DNA from 3 places in the Delftia sp. 60 genome. Region 1 is predicted to be linked to each of the others. Evidence: predicted binding sites of a transcription regulator. Region 1 holds the regulator's gene; each other region holds the start of a gene.
The links. The regulator FNR, encoded in region 1, switches genes on or off when oxygen is low (the NO sensors DNR and NnrR bind a similar motif). The targets are predictions, from matches to a motif close to TTGATNNNNATCAA.
Positions count from the first base shown of each region.

Region 2: a site for FNR is predicted at 4,903-4,916, ahead of CLV01_RS05730 (type IV pili methyl-accepting chemotaxis transducer N-terminal domain-containing protein). Genes of this name have one in related genera too.
Region 3: a site for FNR is predicted at 1,795-1,808, ahead of CLV01_RS05440 (DASS family sodium-coupled anion symporter). Genes of this name have one in related genera too.

Region 1 is NZ_PEFD01000001.1:2,847,921-2,855,824, forward strand. It holds gene ccoN (cytochrome-c oxidase, cbb3-type subunit I) at 1-581, shown strand, start outside; gene ccoO (cytochrome-c oxidase, cbb3-type subunit II) at 601-1,233, shown strand; gene CLV01_RS12920 (cbb3-type cytochrome oxidase subunit 3) at 1,245-1,382, shown strand; gene ccoP (cytochrome-c oxidase, cbb3-type subunit III) at 1,410-2,327, shown strand; gene ccoG (cytochrome c oxidase accessory protein CcoG) at 2,405-3,859, shown strand; gene CLV01_RS12935 (FixH family protein) at 3,917-4,231, shown strand; gene CLV01_RS12940 (hypothetical protein) at 4,411-4,698, shown strand; gene fnr (fumarate/nitrate reduction transcriptional regulator Fnr) at 4,780-5,499, opposite strand; gene hemN (oxygen-independent coproporphyrinogen III oxidase) at 5,662-7,044, shown strand; gene CLV01_RS12955 (sulfite exporter TauE/SafE family protein) at 7,050-7,766, shown strand.
Region 2 is NZ_PEFD01000001.1:1,248,506-1,256,409, forward strand. It holds gene CLV01_RS05710 (ligand-gated channel protein) at 1-1,845, opposite strand, end outside; gene CLV01_RS29060 (hypothetical protein) at 1,844-2,011, shown strand; gene CLV01_RS05715 (DUF445 domain-containing protein) at 2,178-3,482, opposite strand; gene CLV01_RS05720 (DUF3297 family protein) at 3,604-3,861, shown strand; gene CLV01_RS05725 (ChaN family lipoprotein) at 3,913-4,788, opposite strand; gene CLV01_RS05730 (type IV pili methyl-accepting chemotaxis transducer N-terminal domain-containing protein) at 4,950-6,848, shown strand; gene CLV01_RS05735 (response regulator) at 6,877-7,548, shown strand; gene CLV01_RS05740 (MFS transporter) at 7,553-7,904, opposite strand, start outside.
Region 3 is NZ_PEFD01000001.1:1,183,147-1,191,050, forward strand. It holds gene CLV01_RS05420 (DNA-directed RNA polymerase subunit alpha) at 1-598, shown strand, start outside; gene rplQ (50S ribosomal protein L17) at 785-1,177, shown strand; tRNA gene CLV01_RS05430 (tRNA-Met) at 1,199-1,275, shown strand; gene CLV01_RS05435 (hypothetical protein) at 1,358-1,675, opposite strand; gene CLV01_RS05440 (DASS family sodium-coupled anion symporter) at 1,970-3,475, shown strand; gene CLV01_RS05445 (alkylhydroperoxidase domain protein) at 3,488-4,075, opposite strand; gene CLV01_RS05450 (CMD domain protein) at 4,072-4,767, opposite strand; gene CLV01_RS05455 (putative FMN-dependent luciferase-like monooxygenase) at 4,764-5,894, opposite strand; gene CLV01_RS05460 (dipeptide ABC transporter ATP-binding protein) at 5,875-7,566, opposite strand; gene CLV01_RS05465 (ABC transporter permease) at 7,563-7,904, opposite strand, start outside.

The DNA.
Region 1 (7,904 bases):
GGGGCGGCATGATCAACGGCGTGATGACGCTGTCGGGCGCATGGCACAAGCTGCGCGACGACCCCATCCTGCGCTTCCTGATCGTGTCGCTGTCGTTCTACGGCATGTCCACGTTCGAAGGTCCGATGATGTCCATCAAGACCGTCAACGCGCTGTCGCACTACACGGACTGGACCGTGGGCCACGTTCACTCGGGCGCCCTGGGCTGGGTGGGCCTGATCACCATGGGCTCGCTGTACTACCTGATCCCGCGCCTGTTCGGCAAGACCAAGATGCACTCGGTGGGCGCCATCGAACTGCACTTCTGGATGGCCACCATCGGCATCGTGCTGTACATCGCCGCGATGTGGATCGCCGGTGTGATGCAGGGCCTGATGTGGCGCGCCGTCAATCCCGATGGCACGCTGACCTACACCTTCGTCGAAAGCGTCAAGGCCAGCTATCCGTTCTACGTGATCCGCGTGGCCGGTGGCCTGCTGTACCTGGGCGGCATGCTGGTCATGCTGTGGAACACCTGGAAGACCGCGATCTCGGGCCGTTCGGTGAAGGTGGCCGTGCCTGCCGTCGTGGCCCACGCCTGAGCGTCTAGGAGCATTACTTATGTCCGATCACAACAATAGCGCTCCCAAGAGCTTTTCCCACGAGAAGGTGGAAACCAACAATTTCCTGCTGATCGTGCTGACCCTGCTGGTGGTCGCCGTCGGCGGCATGGTGGAAATCGTTCCGCTGTTCTTCCAGAAGTCGACCACGGAAGCGGTGGCGGGCCTCAAGCCCTACACGCCGCTGCAGCTGATGGGCCGCGACGTCTATCTGCGCGAGGGCTGCTACAACTGCCACTCGCAGATGATCCGCCCCTTCCGCGCCGAGACCATGCGCTACGGCCACTACTCGGTGGCTGGCGAGTTCGTCTATGACCACCCCTTCCAGTGGGGTTCCAAGCGCACGGGTCCCGACCTGCACCGCGTGGGCGGCAAGTACAGCGACGAATGGCATCGCATCCACCTGAACAACCCGCGCGACGTGGTACCCGAGTCCAACATGCCTGCCTACACCTGGCTGGAAAAGAACAAGGTGGATGACACCGTGGTCGCCCAGCACATGAGCGCGCTGCGCAAGGTGGGCGTGCCCTACAGCGACGAGGAAATCAGCGGCGCTGCCGAGCAGGTCAAGGGCAAGACGGAAATGGACGCCGTCATCGCCTACCTGCAGGTCCTGGGCCGTTCGGTCAAGTAAAGGAGAGCGACATGGACATCACCACCATGCGCATCGTGGCCACGCTGGCCTCGCTGGCCTGCTTCATCGGCATCTGGTGGTGGGCGTTCGCCCGCCGCAACCAGGCCCGTTTCGACGAGGCCGCCCAGCTGCCGTTCGAGCAAGACTGAGTCCCTCCACCAGAACGAGAACTTCCCATGAGCGATTTCGTAAACAACTTCTGGTCGATCTATGTCACGGCGATCACGCTGGGCGGCATCATCGGCTGCCTGCTGCTGCTGTATCTCACCGCACGCAAGAAGGTGGTCCCCTCGGCCGACAACACCACGGGCCACGTCTGGGACGAGGACCTGCGCGAGCTGAACAACCCCATGCCCAAGTGGTGGATGTGGCTGTTCATCATCACCTCGGTGTTCGGCTTCGCCTACCTGGCGGCCTATCCGGGCCTGGGCTCGTTCGCGGGCAAGCTGGGCTGGACGCAGCTGGGCGCCTATGAAAACGAGATGGCCAAGGCCCGCGCGGACCTGGAGCCGCTGTACGCCAAGTTCACGAGCATGAGCACCGAAGACATGGCCAAGGACCCCCAGGCCATGGCCATCGGCGAGCGCCTGTTCATGAACAACTGCGCACAGTGCCACGGCTCGGACGCACGCGGCGGCAAGAGCTTCCCCAACCTGACCGATGGCGACTGGCTGCATGGCGGCACGCCCGAGAAGATCAGGGAAACCATCACGGGCGGCCGCATCGGCATCATGCCGCCCATGGCCGCTGCCGTCGGCACGCCCGACGATGTGCGCAATCTCTCGCACTATGTGCTGAGCCTGTCGGGCAGCCCGCACGACTCGCTCAAGGCCTCGCTGGGCAAGTCCAAGTTCACGGCCTGCGCAGCCTGCCACGGCATGGACGGCAAGGGCAACCAGGCCCTGGGCGCGCCCAACCTGACCGATGACATCTGGCTGCACGGCTGGGGCGAGGCCGCCATCACGGCCATGATCAACAACGGCAAGCACAACGAGATGCCTGCCCAGAAGGACAAGCTGACCGAGGCGCAGATCGCGGTGCTTGCTTCCTATGTCTGGGGCATGTCGCACAAAGACGGCGCAGTCCGTCAGTAAGCACAGGGGCGGCGCTGCGGCGCCGCCTTTTTGCGTTTTGAGTTTTCAGATATTTCAAAAAAACAAAGGAACCCACCATGAAGCCCGAGAGCGGGGATGACACCGGGAAGCCTCCCCGCAAAGTCATTCCGATCACGCCGGCCACGCCTGATCCGGGCGAGCTGGTGTCGATGTTCGAGTCGGAAAAGAAGGTCTACCCGCGCTCCATCAGCGGTGTCTTCGCACGCTGGCGATGGGCCCTGGTGTTTCTCACGCAACTGGTTTTCTACGGCCTGCCCTGGCTGGAGTGGGGCCAGCGCCAGATGGTGCTGTTCGACCTCGGAACGCGGCGCTTCTATCTCTTCGGGCTGGTGCTGTACCCGCAGGACTTCATCTACCTGGCGGGCCTGCTGATCATCTCGGCGCTGGCATTGTTCCTGTTCACGGCCGTGGCCGGGCGCCTGTGGTGCGGCTTCTCGTGCCCGCAGACGGTCTACACCGAGATCTTCATGTGGGTGGAGCGCAAGGTCGAAGGCGACCGCAGCGCGCGCATGCGGCTGGACAAGAACGGCTGGACCTTCGAGAAGGCCTGGAAGAAGTCGCTCAAGCAGTTGCTGTGGATCGCCATTGCGCTGTGGACCGGCTTCACCTTCGTGGGCTACTTCGTGCCCATCCGCGAGCTGGGCGGCGAGCTGCTGGCGCTGCAGGGCAGCTGGCAGATGTTCTGGGTGCTGTTCTACGGCTTTGCCACCTATGGCAACGCGGGCTACATGCGCGAGCAGGTCTGCAAGTACATGTGCCCCTATGCGCGCTTTCAGAGCGCCATGTTCGACCGGGACACCATGATCGTCAGCTACGACACGGGCCGGGGCGAGCCGCGTGCGCCGCGCACCAAGAAGGTGGACTACAAGGCCCAGGGCCTGGGCGACTGCATCGACTGCAAGATGTGCGTGCAGGTCTGCCCCGTGGGCATCGACATCCGCAACGGTCTGCAATACGAATGCATTGGCTGCGGCCTGTGCATAGACGCCTGCAATTCCATCATGGACAAGATGGAGTACCCGCGCGGCCTGATCCGCCTGACCACGCAGAACGCCATGGCCGGCCTGTGGCGGCGTGCCCAGGTGCTGCGCCGCATCTTCCGTCCGCGCGTGCTGATCTACTCGGCCGTGCTGATCGGCTTGAGCGTGGCCATGATCGTGAGCCTGGCGCTGCGCCAGTCGGTCAAGGTGGACGTGATCCGCGACCGCGCCTCGCTGTCGCGCATCGTGGCGGGCGGCAAGCTGGAGAATGTCTACCGCCTGCAGATCATGAATGCCACCGAGCAGGCCCAGCGCTACCGCATCAGCGCCCATGGCCTCGATGGGCTGGAGCTGGCGTCCGAGCAGGAAGTCGAGGTCGGCCCGGCCGAGACGCGCGGCATTGCGGCGCGCCTGCAGATTCCCTACGGTTCGGCCGAGCCGGGCTCGCACACCGTATTCTTCGATATCGATGCCGTGCATTCAGGCGCGGGACGCGCGTCCGAAAAGGCCGTCTTCCTGGTGCCCCGGTGATGTTCCTGGCAGGCGCGGCACGGTCCGCGCCTGCCGCCTGAAAGAAAGAGGTTTCCCATGTCTTCCAGTCCCGCAGTGTCCGCGCCCGCGCAGGCTCCCTCGCACCCCGACGCCGGCAAGCCCTGGTGGAAGTTCGGCCATGTCTGGCTGGTGGTGGCCGGCCCGGCGGCCGTGGTGGTCGCTGCCGTGATCACGGCCATCATCGCCATCAATGGCGCCGATCCCGTGATCGACCCCGACTACTACCGCAACGGCATCAAGATCAACGAGCGTGCCGATGGCGTGCGCGAAGTGCCCAAGAGCATGGCGCCCGCCGTCACCGGCCGCAACCATGCGGCCACGCCCGCGCACGATCACCCCACCGACCGCTGATCGCCGTGCACCCCTGCAAGAGGCCGCAGTCGCGGCCTTTTTGCATGGCGGATCGCATCTCCGGCATTCGCGACGGGTGAGGGTTTCCTACAGGCGTGCAGGGCGCTGCGGGGCTTGGCGCCATGCGTTGGCGCGGCGCACAATGAAGGCGACCCCTCGACAGCACAAGGAGATCGCTGATGTTGGCCCAACGCTGGATGTGGATTGCCTGGCCTGCCTTTCTGGCAGCCGCCGTGATGGAGATGCTGGTTTTTGCCTTTGTGGACCCGCTGGAGCTGCATTGGCTCGGCGACCTGGGCTGGTCGCGCCAGGGCATCTACACGCTGGCCTTCTTTGCCTTCTGGGGCGTGACCATGCTCTCCAGCCTGATGACCACCATGCTGGGCCGCTCGGCCCGCGATCTCAATGACGGCGTGGTCTCCGAGCCCGACCCGGACCTGGCCATGCAGGGGCTGGGGCGGGACTGAGCGAGAGCCCGCCGCAATGAACAAGGCCCGCTGTCGCGGGCCTTGTTCATTGGCGGATGAATGCTTGCCGCCCTTGCAGCCTCACTGGCACTGCTGGCTGTTGACGATGCGCTTGAGCGCCTCCGTGTCCAGGATGCGCAGATGGCGCTGGCGCACCTCGATGATGTTGTCGTCCGCGAACTTGGAGAAGGTGCGGCTCACCGTCTCCAGCTTCAGGCCCAGGTAGCTGCCGATTTCCTCGCGCGTCATGCGCAGCACCAGTTCGGACTTGGAAAAGCCCCGCGCATGCAGGCGCTGCACCAGGTTGAGCACGAAGGCGGCCAGGCGCTCTTCGGCGCGCATGCTGCCCAGCAGCAGCATCACGCCGTGCTCGCGCACGATCTCGCGGCTCATGACCTTGTGCACATGGTTTTGCAGGGCCGTGACCTCGCGCGACAGGTCTTCCAGCTTGTCGAAGGGCATGACGCAGACTTCGGCGTCTTCCAGCGCGACGGCATCGCAGGTGTGGTGGTCGTTGACGATGCCGTCCAGGCCGATGATCTCGCCGGCCATCTGAAAGCCTGTGACCTGGTCGCGTCCGTCCTCGGTGGCCACGCAGGTCTTGAAGAAGCCGGTGCGGATGGCGTACAGCGAGGTGAATGTCTCGCCGTTGCGAAACAGCAGGCCTCCGCGCTTGACCTTGCGGCGCGTGGCCACGATGTCGTCGATGCGCTGCATCTGCTCGGCATCCAGGCCCATGGGCATGCACAGTTCGCGCAGGTTGCAGTTGGAGCAGGAGGCTTTGATGGTCTGAAGGTTCATGGAGTGATAAACATCAGCGGCACACAGCGTGCCGGCGGTGACCTCGTGGATTGCGATGAGTTGGATCAAATTGTCGCAGCAGTCCCTCAAACAACTCTTGATATGAGTCAAGGACATGACCGATGTGCTGCGGCACAGTCGAGGTATTAGAGGAAAAAACCCATGACCGCTGTCACCCCAGAGCTGCTGCGTCGCTTTGACGTACCGGGGCCCCGATACACCTCGTTCCCTACCGCCGACCGCTTTGTCGAGGCCTTTGGTGCAGAGGACTATATCCTGGCGCTGCAACAACGCAAATCGAGTACCGCAGCGCGTGCCATGCCTTTGTCGCTGTATGTGCACGTGCCCTTTTGCGAGTCGCTTTGCTACTACTGCGCCTGCAACAAGATCGTGACGCGCCACCACGATCGCGCCGCCGTCTACCTGGACTACCTGGCGCGCGAGATGGCCTTGCATACTGCCCATTGCGGCAAGGGCCAGACCGTCAGCCAGCTGCACCTGGGCGGCGGCACGCCCACCTTCTTCTCCGACGACGAGTTGCGCACGCTGATGGGCCTGTTGCGCGAGCATTTCAAGCTGGAGCCGGGTGGCGAGTACTCCATCGAGGTCGATCCGCGCACCGTCAGCGTCGAGCGCCTGGCCGTGCTCAAGGAGCTGGGCTTCAACCGCCTGAGCTTCGGTGTGCAGGACTTTGACGAACAGGTGCAGATCGCGGTTCATCGCGTGCAGCCGGCCGAGCAGGTGTTCGAGCTGGTGGCGGCCGCGCGGCAGCTGGGCTTTGCCTCCATCAACGTGGACCTGATCTACGGCCTGCCCAAGCAGACGCCCGAATCCTTCGAGCGCACGCTGGCCCAGGTCAACGCGCTGCGGCCCGACCGCATCGCGCTCTATGCCTATGCCCACCTGCCCGAGCGCTTCAAGCCGCAGCGGCGCATTGCGGCCGAGGATCTGCCCCAGGGGGCCGACAAGCTGGCCATGCTGTCGCGTTCCATCGCCGCGTTCATGGACGGTGGTTATGTTTACGTGGGCATGGACCACTTCGCCCTGCCCGAGGACTCGCTGGCCGTGGCCAAGCGCCAGGGCCGGCTGCACCGCAACTTCCAGGGCTACAGCACCCAGCCCGACTGCGACCTGATTGCGCTGGGCGTGTCGGCCATCGGCAAGGTGGGTGCCAGCTACAGCCAGAACGCCAAGACGCTGGAGGAGTACTACGACGCCATCGACGCCAGCCACCTGCCCGTGGTGCGTGGCCTGGCGCTGTCGCGCGACGACCTGGTGCGCCGCGCCGTCATCATGGCCATCATGTGCCAGGGCGCCGTGCTGTTCGAGCCCATGGAGCAGGCCTGGCTGCTGGGCTTTCGCGAGTACTTCGCGCCCGAGATGGCGGCCCTGGAGGACCTGCAGGCCAAGGGCCTGGTGCAGATCAGCGACGAGGGCTTCCAGGTCACGCCCATGGGCTGGTACTTCGTGCGCGGCGTGGCCATGCTGTTTGACCGATATCTGCAGGCGGACAAGAACCGGGCGCGGTTTTCGAGGATCATCTAGGCCCCATGCTGTTGTCGCTGCTCTGGACCGCTTTGATCATGGGGCTCGTCGGCGGGCCCCATTGCCTTGCCATGTGCGCTGCGCCCTGCGGCGTGGTCACGGGCGGGGCGGGGCAGGGCGGCGGCTCGCAGGTGGTGGCCGTGCATGGATTGCAAAGCCGGCTGTGGCTGCGCACGGCGCTGTTCCACGGCGGCCGTCTGGCCGGCTATGCCAGCCTGGGCGCTGCGTCTGCCCTGGCCATGGAGAGCCTGTCCTGGCTCACCAGCCAGACCACGGCGCTGCAGCCGTTCTGGACGCTGACCCATGTCGCCGTGATGGCCTGGGGCCTGGCCATGATGGTGCAGGCCCGCCAGCCCGCCTGGCTGGAGTCTGCCGGCCGCGCCGCCTGGCGGCGCGTGCAGCCCTGGGTGTCGGCGCCGGGCGGCACGCTGGCGGCAGGCTATGCCTGGGCGCTCATGCCTTGCGGACTGCTGTATTCGGCCGTGCTGGTCGCCGCGCTCAGCGGCGGCCCGTTGCAGGGCGCGCTGGCCATGGCGGCCTTTGGCGTGGGCAGCGGCCTGTGGCTGGTGGCCGGACCCTGGCTGTGGCGGCTGGGCCGGCAGCGCCTGAACGGCCTGCGCGCCGAATGGGGCACGCGCCTGGCCGGCCTGATGCTGGTGGGCGTGGCCGTCTGGGCGCTGTGGATGGACCTGATCTACAAGCCCAGCCTCTGGTGCCGTTGAGCAACAGCTGAGGCCAGACTTGGCACCTGGGGTCGCGGATTGGCTGCGAGGCCCTCAGAACTGGAGATAATGCCCGAATCATCGGCTTACATATTGCCGATTCCTTCAGCCTCGGGGCCGTTGCCGCGCGTGAACCAT
Region 2 (7,904 bases), 1.6 Mb from region 1:
CGAACGGCCGCCCGTGGGCTGGCTTTCCTTGCCCCGGTAGGACAGCTTGGCCCAGCCCGCCCATTGCTGCGAAGGCTTCCAGTTCAGCGCCAGGTTGAGCATGTGGCGCGGCAGCTGGCTCAGCGGCTGCCCCGCGAACTCGCCGCTCTTTTGCTCGGACTTGGTGAAGGTGTAGCTGCTGCTCAGGTCCAGCGTGCGCGCCAGCGGGGCCTTGAACGTGGCTTCGATGCCGCGCGTGATGGCCTTGTCGATATTGACGTTGGTGGTGGGCGTGTTGCCCGAGGAATTGGCCGGCCCGCACTCGGGACAGGCGATGCGCGTGATCTTGTCGTTGAACTCGTTGTCGAACACCGTCAGGCCTGCCGACAGGCCGGCGCCGTTGTTGTAGAGCACGCCCAGTTCCTTGCTCAGCGAGGTTTCGGGCTTCAGGTCGGGGTTGCCGTAGATGTTGCCGCCGCGGCTGGACTGGCCCCAGTCGCCCAGGGTCTGGCGCAACGAGGGCGCGCGAAAGCCGGTGGACACGCCGCCCTTGACGGTCCATTGCGCGTCGAGGTTCCACACGCCATACAGGCGCGGGCTCCATTGCGACCCGCCCTTGCTGTCGTGGTCGTAGCGCAGGCCGCCGGTCAGGGCGAAGTTCTCGCGCAGGCGCCACTCGTCCTCGGCGAACCAGGCGTACTGCGTGCGATCGGCCGTGGTGCGCGCCGAGCCCGGCAGCGTATTGGTCGTCGTGTCGCGCAGGTCCTGCTGGTTGTAGTACACGCCCGTGGTCAGCAGGTGCTGGCGGCCCAGCGGCGCTACCCAGCTGCTGTTGAACACCGTGTTCCTGATGGTCATGTCGCGCGACAGGTTGCGCGTTTCCTCGCGCTGCAGATAGGTGTCGGAGGAAGCCCAGCCCCAGCGGCCCTTGTGCTGCAGCGAGTAGTTCTCGCGCTCGAACTTGCGGTCGCTGGGCGCATCGGTGGGCAGCAGGGTCATGCCAGGCGACGAAACGAAGTGCTGGCGCGAAGTGCCGATCTCGGCGATCAGGTCGTGGTCCTTGCTGGGGGTCAGCGCCAGGCGCAGGTTCAGCGAACGGTTGTCGCTCTTGTTGTAGCCCTGGTAGATGCGGTCCTGGTCGCGCTTGCCGTAGTTACCGTACAGGCTCAGGCCCAGCAGGTCGGTCTTGATCGGGCCTGACAGGTAGAAGTTGGTCTGGTAGGCATCGCCCGAGGTGGAGCGCTCCTGCAGCGTGGCGTCGGCACGCACCGAGCCATGCCAGTTCTTCGCCACCTTGCGCGTGATGACGTTGATCACGCCGCCCATGGCGTCCGAGCCGTACAGCGAGGACATGGGGCCGCGCACCACCTCGATGCGCTCGATGGCCTCCAGCGGCGGAATCCAGCTCTGGTCCGTGCCCGTGCTGCCGTTGGTCTGGGTCTCGCGCGTGCTCATGCGCTTGCCGTCCACCAGGATCAGGGTGTAGTTGGCGCCCATGCCGCGCAACGAGATGTCGTTGGAGTTGTTGTCCGAGGGCGTGAGGATCACGCCAGGCACATCGCGCAGGGCATCGTGCAGGTTGCGGTAGGCGCCCTGCTCCAGTTCCTGGCGCGTGATCACCGAGATCGAGGCCGGCGCCTGGCTGATCTCCTGCTCGAAGCCGCTGGCCGTCACGACCAGGGTTTCCAGCGTGGCCCCGCCTGCTGCCTGGGCCAGCGCGCTGCCCGAGGCCAGCAGGCCCAGGCAGGCGCCCAGCGCGGTGCGGCGCAGGGGAACGACGGTGGAGGGAAACGAAGCACGCAGGGAGGTGCAAAGGGCGGACAGGGCAAAGCCACGGCCCGCCGCGGGGGCTGTGCAGTTGTGCATGGGAAAGCTCGCAAGAAGAATCACGGACGGTCGAACGACCGGGGTGCGCATCCGCTCTGTTGTTTTTGATGAGTGCGAATCGTTCTTATTTTATTTTCCCGTCGACAACGGCCTGGCCGACGGCAGCGCAGCTGCTGTTTTTCTTTACAAGCGGGCCGATCTGTGAGCAATTCATTCAGGATGCTGAATGTTGCCTTGTTCATCAATGACATGCAGGGCCGCCAGTGCCCGGGCGCGTGCAGCGCCCGGCACGATTCACGGCGTTCCGGCGAGCACGGCGGCTTTGTAAAGTTGGCCCGATGTGGCCCGCAGGCAACATCCTGATACGAAGATCAGGACCACAGCCGCCCCGCATTGGAGACCAGGAACAGCACCAGCCCCACGGCACCGCCGACCACGGTGCCGTTGATGCGGATGTACTGCAGGTCCTTGCCGATGTGCAGCTCGATCAGCTCGGACAGCTCGCGCGCATCCCAGCGCCGCACGGTATCGGCGATGTGCTGGGCCAGGAACTGCGAGACATCGGGCGCCAGCGCCTGGGCCCAGCGCTTGAGGCGCTCGTTCATGGAGCTGCGCAGCGCCTCGTCGTGCGCCAGCGACTGGCCCAGCCAGCGGCCCATGGCGGCGGTCTTGCGCGCCACCTGCGAATGCTCGTTGGCCAGGTCCGCCTGCAGCTTGGCGCGCAGGCCCAGCCACAGCGCCCGCAGGTAGCCGGCCAGCTTTTCGTCGTGCAGCAGGTAGTGGCGCAGCCGCTCGGCGCGCTCGGACATGGCGGGGTCGGACTGCAGCCGCGTGACCAGCCGGTCCACGGAGGCGTCGAAGGCCTTGCGCATGTGGTGCTCGGGGTTGCTGGCAATGTCCTGCAACAGGCTGTCGAGCGCGCCCGCAATGGCGCTGGCGCCCTTGTCGCTGAGCCAGTCCGTGGGCAGCATCTTTTCCTTGAGCGGATGCTCGCGCTTGAGCCACAGCACGATGGTCTGGGCGATCAGCACATGGGTCTCGGCCTCGCGCAGCACGCCGCTGACGCGGGCCAGCACATCGTCCAGCACGGCCTGGTGGCGGCCGTCCTTGGTCAGGCCCGACAACAGATCCGCCGCCGCGCGGGGCAGATCCACCTGGGCCAGCAAGGCCTTGAATGCCTGTGTCAGAAAGCGCTCCACCTGCCGGTCCTGCACCATCTCCAGCGCCGCCAGCGCCAGCCGCGCCACCTGCCGCCCCAGCAGGGTGCTGTTGGCCGGCGTGGTCAGCCAGCCGGCCAGCACGCGCGCAGGATCATGGCGCTCGATCAGCGCCACCAGCGAAGGGCCGTCCAGGAACTTGTCGCGCACGAAATTCGCCAGGTTCTCGCCGATGCGGTCCTTGTTGCGCGGGATGATGGCCGTATGGCGCCCGACCAGGGGCAGCGGAATGCGCCGGAACAGCGCCGACACCGCAAACCAGTCGGCCAGCGCGCCGACCAGCGAGGCCTCGGTCACGGCCTTGATGCAGGCCAGCCACAGCGGCACCTGCTGCCAGTGCCCCGCCGCCACGGACGAGGCCACGAAGCCCAGCGCCACGAACAGCAGCAGCGCCAGCGGCAGGCGCTTGGCCGACTTCAGTGTTTGACGTTGCTCTGGCGACAGCATGGAGCGCAGCATACGACGCCCGTCCGCCATCCGCATGACGATGCCTGCCGCCAAAGCCTGTCAGCCAGCGCCTGCCTGCGAATTGCGCGGACAATACCGGCTTTCTTCAGAACCCTCTTGCGAGAACAAGACCATGACCGACGCCAACGCACCCGCCGATCGCCCCGCGCTGCCCGACCACCTGTCCATCGACCCGCGCAGCCCGCACCATGTGGCCGCCGTGTTCGAGCACGACATCGGCATCCGCTTCAACGGCAACGAGCGCTTCGATGTGGAGGAATACTGCGTGAGCGAGGGATGGATCAAGGTGCCGGCCGGCAAGACGGTGGACCGCAAGGGAAAGCCCCTGCTGATCAAGCTCAAGGGCGCCGTGGAGGCGTTCTACCGCTGATTTCCGGCCGGTCGCAAGGCCGGCCGCAACCTCTTCAGGAATCAGCGGGCTTCAGCCCGCATCGGCCCGCGGCGCCGGCGGATTCCTGAACTTCTCCCGCAGCTCGGCGCAGTGGTCCTTGGCGGGCAGGGCATCCGTCTTCTGCAGCCAATCCACATCCGAGGCCTGCGCCACCGATGTCTCCCCCGCCTGCGCCACGGCCACCTTGGCGCCTGCGGCCTCGGGCAGCCAGGTGGGAATGCCCACGCCGCGCAGCACGTGGCCGCGTCCGGCCACCAGCAGCACGGTCTTGCCGGGCTTGACTGCGGCCCTGGCCACCTCGGCCATGCTGGCATCGCGGGCCAGTTGGATGCGGGCCATGGGCGCCAGCTGGGTGTCGGGCAGCAGGCCGCAGTGGCCTTCGCGGATGGCGTCGAGCTGGCGCTGCCAGCCCTCGGGCGGCAGGTGGGTGTCCAGGTTCTCGTTGCGCATGGCCTGCTTCATGTCGGCGCGCGGCAGGTTGCCCCCCAGCACCGGCACGCCCGCGCGCACGGCGGCCATGACCACGCCGCGGTAGCGCGGCCAGGGCCAGGCCGCGTCCTGCCATCGCAGGGTCTGCTGCACCGCGTCCTCGGAGGCATCGCGTGCCAGGCTGGCCGTGGAGCCCGTGCGCGGCGCCATCTCGATCACCAGCGCGGCCAGGCGCTCCTGTTTTGCCAACTGCTCCACCGTGGCCTGCTGCCAGGACTGGTGGGCGACCGCATCGTGCTGCTCGCCCAGCAGCACGATGGGCGCGTCGGACCAGCGCTGCAGCTGCTGCGTCCAGTCCCGCGCCGGGGCGGAGGAGCTGGCGCAGCCGGCAAGGGCTGCCGCCAGCAATGCGGCCGCAGCCAGGCCGGCAAGGCGCGGGGTGCGGATGAAGGGGCGGGGGATGGAGCGGACTTGCATGGCCCCATGCTAAACACTGGCCTCGCCCGGGGACGCCATAGGCCCTGTGGGCGTTGGGGGCAGTTGAAAGGATCCTAGGAATCGGGGCGGGAGCACGGCGCAAACGGGCGGCGCTTGATTCAGGTCAAGACGCGCAAATGTGCCGTGGCTACAGTGCAGCCATGCATGGCAAGCCCTCGCTTTCGACCAAGCTGCTGCTCATGGGCGCAGCCTGCCTGCTCGCGGCCGTGGCCTCCATCGGTTTCACGCTGTGGGTGGCCTGGCAACTGGAAGGCGGTGCGGCGGCGGTGAACGAGGCCGGGCGGCTGCGCATGAGCATGGTGCGCATGGCCATGGCGCGCCAGAACGAGGCGCCTGCGCAGTGGCAGGAGCGCGCACGGCAGTTCGACGCCAGCCTGGACCTGCTGCGCAGCGGCGACATGTCGCGGCCGCTGTTCGTGCCCTGGAGCGATGCGGTCAGCGCGCGCTACGAGCGCATACGCGGCGACTGGAGTGCGCTGCGCACGCAGTGGCAGGCCGAGGACCATGTCGATGCGCAGGCCATCATGGGCAGCGCCGACGCCTTCGTGCGCGAGGTGGACGGCTTTGTCGAGGCCATCGAGGACCGGCTCTCGCGCTGGACGGCCATCCTGCACCTGTTTCAGATGTGTCTGATGGCGCTGGCCATCATCGCGGCCGTGAGCTTCATGGCCACCAGCTACTGGCTGGTGCTGCATCCCGTGGGCCAGCTGCGCTCGGCGCTGGAGCGCATGCGCCGCGGACACCTGGACACGCGCATGAGCGTGGAGGTGGACGACGAGTTCGGCCAGCTGGCGGCCGGCTTCAACCTCATGGCCCAGTCGCTGCAAAGCTCTCACGCCGAGCTGGAGGACAAGGTGCGCGAGAAGACCGCCAGCCTCAACGTGCAGCACCAGCAGCTGCAGGCGCTGTACGCGGTCAGCGTGCAGGCGTCGGAGGCCGCCAGCCTGCAGTCCCTGGCCGAAGGCTTTGTGCGCCAGGTCCGCCTGGCGGCCCAGGCCGATGCGGCCACGGTGCGCTGGTCCGACGAGGCCAACGAGCGCTACGTGCTGCTGGCCGGCGACGGCCTGCCCCAGTCCATGTCGGTGCAGGAGCACTGCCTGCACACGGGCGCCTGCCTGTGCGGCCAGCCGCGCGAGCAGGCGCGGCTGCGCGTGATCCCCATCACGCCGTCCAGCGACCTGCAGCTGCCGCACTGCCGCGAGGCCGGCTTCGAGACCGTGGTCAGCATCCCCGTGCAACTGCAGCAGCGCCTGCTGGGCGAGGTCAACCTGTTCTTTCGCTCCACCGTGGTGCTCACGGACGACATGCGCGACCTGCTGTCCGCCATGGCGCGCCACCTGGCCAGCGCCATGGAAAGCCTGCGCGCCACGGCGCTGGAGCGCGAGGCCGCCGTGGCCGAGGAGCGCGGCCTGATCGCACGCGAGCTGCATGACTCCATTGCCCAGTCGCTGGCCTTTCTCAAGATACAGACCCAGCTGCTGCGCGACGCCGTGGCCAAGGGCCGCGACGAGGCGCGCGACCGCAGCCTGGGCGAGCTGGAAGTGGGCGTGCGCGAATGCTATGCCGACGTGCGCGAGCTGCTGGTGCATTTCCGCACGCGCACCAGCGCCGAGGACATCGAGGCCGCGCTGCGCGCCACACTGTCCAAGTTCGAGCACCAGACGGGCATTGCCACCTCGCTGAGCATGACGGGCCAGGGCCTGCCGCTGGCGCCCGACGTGCAGATCCAGGTGCTGCACATGGTGCAGGAGGCGCTGTCCAACGTGCGCAAGCACGCGGGTGCCAGGCATGTGGAGCTGCGCGTGGGGCGCCACCCCTGGCGCTTCGAAGTCTGCGACGACGGCTGCGGCTTCGTCCCCGCCGCCGTTGCGCCGGACTCGCTGCATGTGGGCCTGGGCATCATGCGCGAGCGCGCCCTGCTGGCCCAGGCGCTGGTCCATGTCCATTCGCGCCCCGGCGAGGGCACGCGCGTGCTGATCGAGCTGCCGCCGTCGGCCTCGGCCGGCGCGCCAGCGCAGGCCCTCCCCTCGAACGCGTGACACGCTCCCGCAAGAAAAAGACCGCCCCATGTCCTTCTCCAGCCCCATCTCCGTCTTCGTCATCGACGACCACACGCTGTTCCGCCGCGGCCTGATCGCCCTCATCGCCCAGGACGCAGGCCTGCGCGTGGTCGGCGAGGCCGGCGACGCGGGCGAGGCCCTGCGCCTGGTGCCCGCGCTGGCGCCCCAGGTCATCCTGCTGGACAACCACCTGCCGGGCGTGCTGGGCGTCGATGCCATCGCGGGCCTGCGGGCCGCATCGCCCGGCAGTCGCGTCGTCATGCTCACCGTGAGCGAGGACGGCCAGGACCTGGCGGCCGCGCTGCGCAACGGCGCCCAGGGCTATCTGCTCAAGACCATCGACGGCGACCTGCTGTCCGAGGCCCTGCGCCGCGCCGCGCGCGGCGAGCCTGTGGTCAGCCCCGAGATGATGGGCAAGCTGGTGGCCGCCTTCCAGTCCCAGGGCGCCCCCGAGCCCCAGGCGCCCGAGCCGGACGAGGCCCCGGCCTCGCCGCTGTCCCCGCGCGAGGAAGAGGTGCTGGTCCAGATCGCCCGGGGCGCCAGCAACAAGGAAATCGCCCGCACGCTGGACATTGCCGAGACCACGGTCAAGATCCATGTGCAACACATCCTGCGCAAGCTCGGCCTGAGCTCGCGCGTGCAGGCGGCGGTGTATGCGTCGGAGCGGCAGCGGGATTAGCGGCCTACGCTGTGGCTGAAGCCCAACCATCCCCCGCACACCGCAGCGCCCATACCCACGCCAGCGCGGCCGCCACGGTCAGCCCGGTGAGCATGGCCGCCGCGCCCATGGCGTCCAGCGCCACGCCGGCCGCCAGCGGCACCAGCATGCGGCTGGCGGCGAACAGGCTGGCCTGCAGGCCGTAGTCGAAGGCCTGCCAGCGCGGGCGGGCGAATTGCATCATCAGTCCGAAGACGCAGGCCGAGGAGGCGCCCATGGCTGCTGCCACGCAGGCCACGGCCGCGACCAGGCCCGGGGGCGGGGCGCCGGCTGCGATGACGGCCGCCAGCAGCGCCAGCGCCGCCACGTTGCAGCCC
Region 3 (7,904 bases), 1.7 Mb from region 1:
CAAGCTGGACATGCAGATCAAGGTGGAGAAGGGCCGCGGCTATGTGCCCGGCAACGTGCGCCGCTATGGCGACGAGTCCACGAAGTCGATTGGCCGCATTGTGCTGGACGCTTCGTTCTCGCCCGTCAAGCGCGTGAGCTACGCCGTCGAATCGGCCCGCGTTGAACAACGCACCGACCTCGACAAGCTGGTGGTGGAGATCGAAACCAATGGTGCGATCACTGCCGAGGACGCCGTGCGCGCCTCCGCCAAGATCCTGGTGGAACAGCTCGCCGTGTTCGCTCAGCTGGACGGCGGCGATATCGCCAGCGTCTTCGATGCTCCGGCCGGTGGCCGTGGTGCCGCAACCGCCTTTGATCCCATCTTGCTGCGTCCCGTGGACGAGCTGGAACTCACCGTGCGTTCGGCCAACTGCCTCAAGGCAGAGAACATCTACTACATCGGCGACCTGATCCAGCGTACCGAAAACGAGCTGCTCAAGACCCCCAACCTGGGTCGCAAGTCGCTCAACGAGATCAAGGAAGTCCTGGCTTCCCGCGGTCTGACGCTGGGCATGAAGCTCGAGAACTGGCCGCCTGCTGGCCTGGAAAAGCGCTAAGCACTATAATTGCGGGCTCTCCTTTTTGGAGAGCCTCAGTGCCTCGGGCAGTACCTGATACGGCTGCACGAATTAATCAACAACTTGCGCAAATTCGGTTGAGGCAAGCTGCAGATCCGGTAACGGGTCCAGGCTTGCATCCTTGTTTGTGCAAGCCCTAATTACATATTTTAGGAATAAAGCACCATGCGTCACGGTCACGGCCTCCGCAAACTCAATCGCACCTCTTCGCACCGCCTGGCGATGCTGAAGAACATGATGAATTCGCTCATCGAGCACGAAGCCATCAAGACCACCGTTCCCAAGGCCAAGGAACTGCGCCGCGTGATCGAGCCCATGATCACCCTGGCCAAGGTCGACACCGTTGCCAACCGCCGCCTGGCATTCGACCGCCTGCGCGACCGCGACAGCGTGACCAAGCTCTTCAACGAGCTGGGCCCCCGCTTCGCAAAGCGTCCTGGTGGCTACACCCGTATCCTGAAGATGGGCTTCCGCGTGGGCGACAACGCCCCCATGGCCTTCGTGGAACTGGTCGAGCGCGCTGAAGAAGGCGCCGCCGAAGCCAAGGCAGCTGAATAATCTGCTATAATTTTGGAATACCGCGCGATGGAGCAGTCTGGTAGCTCGTTGGGCTCATAACCCAAAGGTCGGAGGTTCAAATCCTTCTCGCGCAACCAAATTGAAAAGGGCTACGACAACTGTCGTAGCCCTTTTTTCATGCCCTCGCGCCAGGGCAAAGGCCAGGCGGACAGCCCGGCATCAGCCGCCCAGCTGGTTGCCGATGCGCTGGCCCAGCCGCAGGCGCACGCGGTGGGCGATTTCCTGGGCGACCTCGGGGCTGAGCACTTCGCTGATGTGCAGCAGCTCGGTGTAGTGCATGTACAGAAGGCCGCGCAGGGTCTTGAATGCGGCCTCGTGCTCGGCGCCGCAGACGCTGGCGTCATTGGCCAGCACGCGCTCCACCACACCGGCCTGCAGCAGCGGGATCTTGCATATGACGGCGTGGCGGGCGATCTCCAGGTCGATTTCCTGGAGCCGGCATTCCCATTCCTCGGGCAAGAATCGGTTGGCTGGCATGTCGGCTTTTCTCCTTTTTTCACTGCATGGGTACACCGGGGCGAAAGGCACCCGGTCTGGGGATGCTGTCATGTGAGCGGGGCTCGGTGGCCTGGGTCGCCAGGTTTACTGGCCCGGCCTTGATGCCTGTCAAACTTCGGTGGCGCAGGCGCCCGCTGGAAGCCGGGCTCATGCTGCACTGCATCATGATGTCAGTCATGCGGCGCGGCCGCCAGTGCCCGTGCAGGCTGGTGGGCTTTTGCTCCCGGCAGGCCATGCTCTCTCGGCGCCGCTCCGGCAACGCAAAGGATCCACATGCTCGAGAAGATCGCCTCGCTGTTCCGCTATTTCAAGGCGGCCGTGCCGTTCCGGCTGGTGCCGGCACTGATTGCCACCGCCGTGCTGTTCGGCCTGCTGCTGATGCCCGTGCCTGAGGGGCTGACGCCCAAGGGCTGGCAGCTGGTCGCCATTTTCCTGACCACCATCGTGGCCATCATCCTCAAGGTCATGCCCATCGGCGTGATGGCCTTGATGGCCATCGTCATCGTCTCGCTGTCCCAGGTCACCTCCGGCTCGTCCAAGGGTGCCATCACCGATGCGCTGAGCAGCTTTGCCAGCCCGCTGATCTGGCTGATCGTGGTGGCCATCCTGATCTCGCGCGGCCTCAAGAAGACGGGGCTGGGCAGCCGCATCGGCCTGATGTTCATCGCCCTGCTGGGCAAGCGCACCATCGGCATCGGCTACGGCCTGGCGATCTGCGAGCTGGTGCTGGCACCGTTCACGCCCAGCAACACGGCGCGCGGCGGCGGCATCGTGCACCCGATCATGAAGTCCATCGCCAATGCCTTCGAGTCGGACCCGGCCAAGGGCACGCAGGGCAAGGTGGGCACCTACCTGGCCCTGGTCAACTACCACGCCAATCCCATCACCTCGGCCATGTTCCTGACCGCCACCGCGCCCAACCCGCTGGTGGTGGATTTCGTGGCCAAGGCCACGGGCCAGGCCCTGCACCTGAGCTGGACCACCTGGGCGCTGTACATGCTGCTGCCGGGCCTGCTGTGCCTGCTGCTGATGCCGCTGGTGATCTACCTGCTGTCGCCGCCCGAGCTCAAGGCCACGCCCAATGCCGTGGAGTACGCGCGCAGCGAGATGGCGCGCATGGGGCCGCTGTCGGGCAAGGAGCGCGTGATGCTGGGCACCTTCGGCCTGATGCTGCTGCTGTGGGCCAACGTGCCGCAGATGCTGTTCGGCCCGGCCTTCGTGCTGGACCCCACCGTGGTCGCCTTCCTGGGCCTGTTCGTGCTGATCATCACGGGCACCATCGACTGGGATGACGTGCTGTCCGAGAAAAGCGCCTGGGATACCCTGGTGTGGTTCGGCGCCCTGGTCATGCTGGCCGAGCAGCTCAACAAGCTCGGCGTGGTGTCCTGGTTTGCCGTGGGCATGAAGAACGCCATCGTCGCCAGCGGCCTGGACTGGCTGCCGGTGGCGGCCATCCTGGTGGGCGTGTTCGTGTTCTCGCACTACCTGTTCGCCAGCACCACGGCCCACATCAGCGCGATGATGCTGGCCTTCCTGACCGTGGGCGCGCAGCTGATTCCGGCCGACTATGTCGTGCCCTTCATGCTGATGATGACGGCCGGCTCGGCCATCATGATGACGCTGACCCACTACGCCACCGGCACTTCGCCCATCATCTTCGGCAGCGGCTACGTCACGCTTGGCAACTGGTGGCGCGTGGGTGCGGCCATGTGCATGATCGAACTGCTGATCTTTGCCGTGGTCGGCAGTGTCTGGTGGAAGCTGCTGGGCCTGTGGTGAGGGCGGGCGCCCTCAAGCCGTGGTCCGTGACTCGCCCAGCGACAGCATGAGCCGGTTGGCCCAGTTGAAGAAGGCCGTGCCGTGCAGCACATCGGAGATGGCGGCATCGTCCAGGCCTGCGGTGCGCAGCGCATCGATGTGGGCGGGCTCCAGCGCAGGCGGCGTCTGGGTCAGCGCCACGGCCGCCGTGACGATGGCGTTCCAGCGCGGCCCCAGGTCCGTGCCCGGGCCTTCGTCGAGCAGGCGCTGCACGTCGCCTCCCCTGCGCGAGAAGTGCGTGGCAAAGCGTGCGTGGACCGAGGCGCAGTAGATGCAGCCATTGGCGCGCGAGGTGGCCGCAGCGGCCAGCTCGCGCTCGGCGCGCGGCAGGCCGGCGTCAGGGTTGTAGAAGATGTCCTTGTCGGTGCGCGTGCGCGCGCCCAGCGTGTCGGGGTCGCGCGCCAGCAGACGGAAGTAGGGCGACTGCGCGCGTGAGGCATCGACCAGGCCTGCATGGTGGCGTTCTGTCAGCTCGCTTTCGTCCAGCGGCTCAATCCATGGCAGCCAGTCGAGTTGTTCCTGGGTGAAGACCTGGGGAGCGGCGGAGTTCGTTGAGGTCATGGCTGGGCTTGCAGGGTGTTGGGTTGATGGGCTGCCTGGGGCGCGGGGCGTGCAGCCAGCACGCGCAACCCCGCCACGACGCGGATCTGGAAGGACAGGAAGGACGCCAGCTGGGACAGGATGACGATGTCCGTCTCGCTCCAGCCCGCCTGTTGCAGCGCCTGCAGGGCCCCGGCGCTGGCGTCGCGCGGGTGGTAGGCCAGCAGGTGGGCATGGGCCAGCGCCGCGGCCAGGCGCGGACCCAGCAGTGCGGCGTGGGCCGGGTCCACGGCATAGGCGGGGCCGGGCTGGTCCTCGCGGCTCAGCGGGCCTGCCGGGTAGCTGCCGTAGGGGCCGTGCGGGCCGCTGCCGGCCTGCAGGCTCTGGGCGCGGCCACGCACCACTTCGGACGCCACCACGGCGGCCAGTTCCGCATCCTCGGTGGCCAGCGCGCGTGTATAGAAGACGGCGCTGCGCGGCTCGCCATGCAGCCCGGCCGTGAAGGCGGCCAGGGCCAGCCGCTCGCGCAGCGAGACCGTGCCGGGCACGGGCTCGGCGGGCGTGAACAGGGCGGCAAAGCTTTGCTGGGCCTGCGTGCGTGCCTCGGAGCGGTGGCGGCGCACGCGGTCCAGGGCGCTGCCGGGGGTGATGTCGGCGAGGTGGTCGATCACGTCGCCGGGAAAGCGGGGCGTTGCGGTGGTGTTCATGGTCATGCGGCTTGCAGCAGTCCGGCCCGGACTGCGGGGAGGGAAGAGGGCGCTGGGGTGGACGTGGATGTGGACTCATCGGCACGGCGCCAGCCCAGGGCCGGGGCCACATGGGCGGCCGTCAGTTCGATGGAGCGCAGGATGGCGTTGTGCGGCGGGTCGATGGAATGCACCTGGAAGACGATGTCGCTCACGCGCGCCAGCGCCGTGTCGGCGCGCAGCGAGGCGATGACCTCGTCGGGCGTGCCCACATGCACGTCGTAGGCGGCGATGAGATCGGCCAGCGGCGCCTGCGGATCGACGCGGGCCGCCCACTGCGAGGGCTGGGCCGCATGGCGCAGGGCCACGCGGCGCAGGCCGGCCTCGGCCCAGCGCAGCGCCTCGTCTCGGCGGTCGGCCACGAACAGCGTGCGCGAGCCCAGGATGCGCGGCGCCCGCCCCGCGGGCAGGCGGGCAAGGTAGGCGTCGATGATGGGGTTCTGGATCTCGGACAGCGTGGCCTGCGGCGCGCCTTCGGGCCGTGGCTGGGTGCGCGACAGCATCAGGCCGTCGCCGTTGGCCCCGGCCCGCGCACCGCCCTCGGCCGAGAACGTGGCCTGCCAGACGCGCTCCAGCAGCTGCGGCGCGGCCGGGTACAGGCGCACGCCACCGGCCAGCGCGCGCCCGGCCCAGGCGTCCTGCAGCACGCCGAAGTTGCGTGCGAAGACGGCGCCGCGCTCGGCGCCCTGCACGCCAAAGGCCTCGAAGGATTCGGCCGTGCCGCCCGTGCCCAGGCCCACCTCCAGGCGGCCGCCGGTCAGCAGGTCCAGCACGGCCGCGTCCTCGGCCACGCGCAGCGCGTTTTCCAGCGGCAGCGTGATCACGCCCGTGCCGATGCGGATGCGCCGCGTGCGCGCCGCCACATGGGCCAGAAAGACGAAGGGCGAGGGCAGGCCGCCCTCGCTTTCATGGAAATGGTGCTGGGCCACCCAGGCCGAGTCGAAGCCCTGGGCCTCGGCATGGGCGATCTGCTCGGCCACCAGACGGTAGCGTTCGCCGGCCGGCACATCGTCGAGCAGGCGGCTGAAGAAGCCCAGGCGCGGGCCGCTGCGGGGGGTGGCGCCAGCGTGTGTGTCAGGCGGTATGAGGGACAAAATCAATGCTCCTTTTGCCGGGAATGGCGTCCATGAGTTCACGCGTGTAGTCGCTGGTGGGGCGCAGGAACACTTCCTCCACGCTGCCCGCGTCCACCACCCGGCCCGCGCGCAGCACCGACACCGTGTCGGCGATCTGGCGCACCACGGCAAGGTCGTGCGAGATGAAGAGATAGGTCAGCCCCAGGTCCTGCTGCAGCTGGGCGAGCAGGGCGAGGATCTGCGCCTGCACCGTCACGTCCAGGGCCGATACGGCCTCGTCCAGCACCAGCACCTGCGGCTGCAGCACCAGGGCGCGCGCAATCGCCACGCGCTGGCGCTGGCCGCCCGACAGCGCATGCGGGCGCCGCTGCAGCACGGCGGCCGGCAGGCCCACGCGCTCCAGCATGTCGTGCACGCGCCGGCGGCGCTCATCGGCCGGCAGCGGGTCGAAGTTCAGCAGGGGCTCCTCGATGATGTCGAACACGCTCTGGCGCGGGTCCAGAGAACTGAACGGGTTCTGGTAGACCAGCTGCACGCGGCGGCGCAGCTGGCGCAGGGCCTCGCCGCGCAGGCCCGTGACCTCGGTGCCTTCGATGCGGATGCGGCCCGCCGTGGGCCGGCCCAGGCCCACGATGGCGCGGATGGTGGTGGTCTTGCCCGAGCCCGACTCGCCCACGATGGCATGTGTGCTGCCCCGGCGCACGCGCAGCGACACGCCGTCCACGGCGCGGAAGATGCCGCGCCCGTGGGCCGAGGCATGGCCGGGCGCCGCGAACTCGTGCACCAGGTCCTCGACCTCGATGGCCCAGTCATCGGCCGTGGCGGGCCTTGGCGTGCGGCGCGGCGCGGGCGCCAGCGAAGGCGCATCGGCCAGCAGCCGCCGCGTATAGGCGCTTTGCGGATTGCGCAGCAGCTCCAGCGTGGGACCCTGCTCCTGGATGCGGCCGCCCTGCATGACGACCAGGCGGTGCGAGCGGTCGGCCGCCACGCCCAGGTCATGCGTGACCAGCAGCACGGCCGTGCCGGTCTCGCGGCGCAGCGCGTCGATCAGGTCCAGGATGCGCCGCTGCACGGTCACGTCCAGCGCGCTGGTGGGCTCGTCGGCAATGATGAGGGCGGGCCGCAGCGCGATGGCGATGGCGATCAGCACGCGCTGGCGCATGCCGCCCGACAGTTCGTGCGGATACTGGCGTGCGCGCAGCGCGGGCTGGGACAGGCCCACGCGGGCCAGCAGCTCCAGCACGCGCGCCTCCACGGCCGTGCGGTCGCGCAGGCCGTGGATGCGCAGGATCTCGCCCACCTGGTCGCCCACCGTGCGCACGGGGTTCAGCGACATGGTGGGGTCCTGCGGCACCAGGCTGACCACGCGGCCGCGGATGGCGTTCCAGCGTGCGGCCGGCCACTCCGAAACCTCGGTGCCCTGCAGGCGGATGCTGCCGTGCTCGCGGTGGCCGTTGTCGGCCAAAAGGCCGATCACGGCCTGGGCCGTGGTGGTCTTGCCCGAGCCCGATTCGCCGACCAGGGCCACCACCTCGCCCGGCGCCACGGAAAACGACACGCCGTGCACCACGCGCTGTGCCTGGCCTGCGGCATCGCGGTAGGCCACGGCCAGGTCCTGCACTTCGAGCACGGGGGCGGTCGTTGCCACCGCTGGTGCGGCGTGGATGCGTTCCTCGATGGCGGCGCTCATGCAGGCCTCCGTGCGAAGGCCGTGGCGATGCGGTTGGCCGCCAGCACCACGGCCACCACGATCAGGCCCGGCGCCGTGGTCAGCCACCAGGCGGTGGCGATGTAGTTGCGGCCTTCGGCGATCAGCAGCCCCCATTCGGGCGTGGGCGGCGGCGCGCCGTAGCCCAGAAAACCCAGGGTGGAAATCGCAAGGATCGCCGAGCCGAACTGCAGCGCCGCCATGGCGATGACCGACGTCAGCGAGTTGGGCAGCACATGGCGCCACAGCACGGCGGCAAAGCGCCCGCCGCTGCCAAAGGCGGCCTCCACGTAGTCGGAGCGGCGCACACGCACCACCTC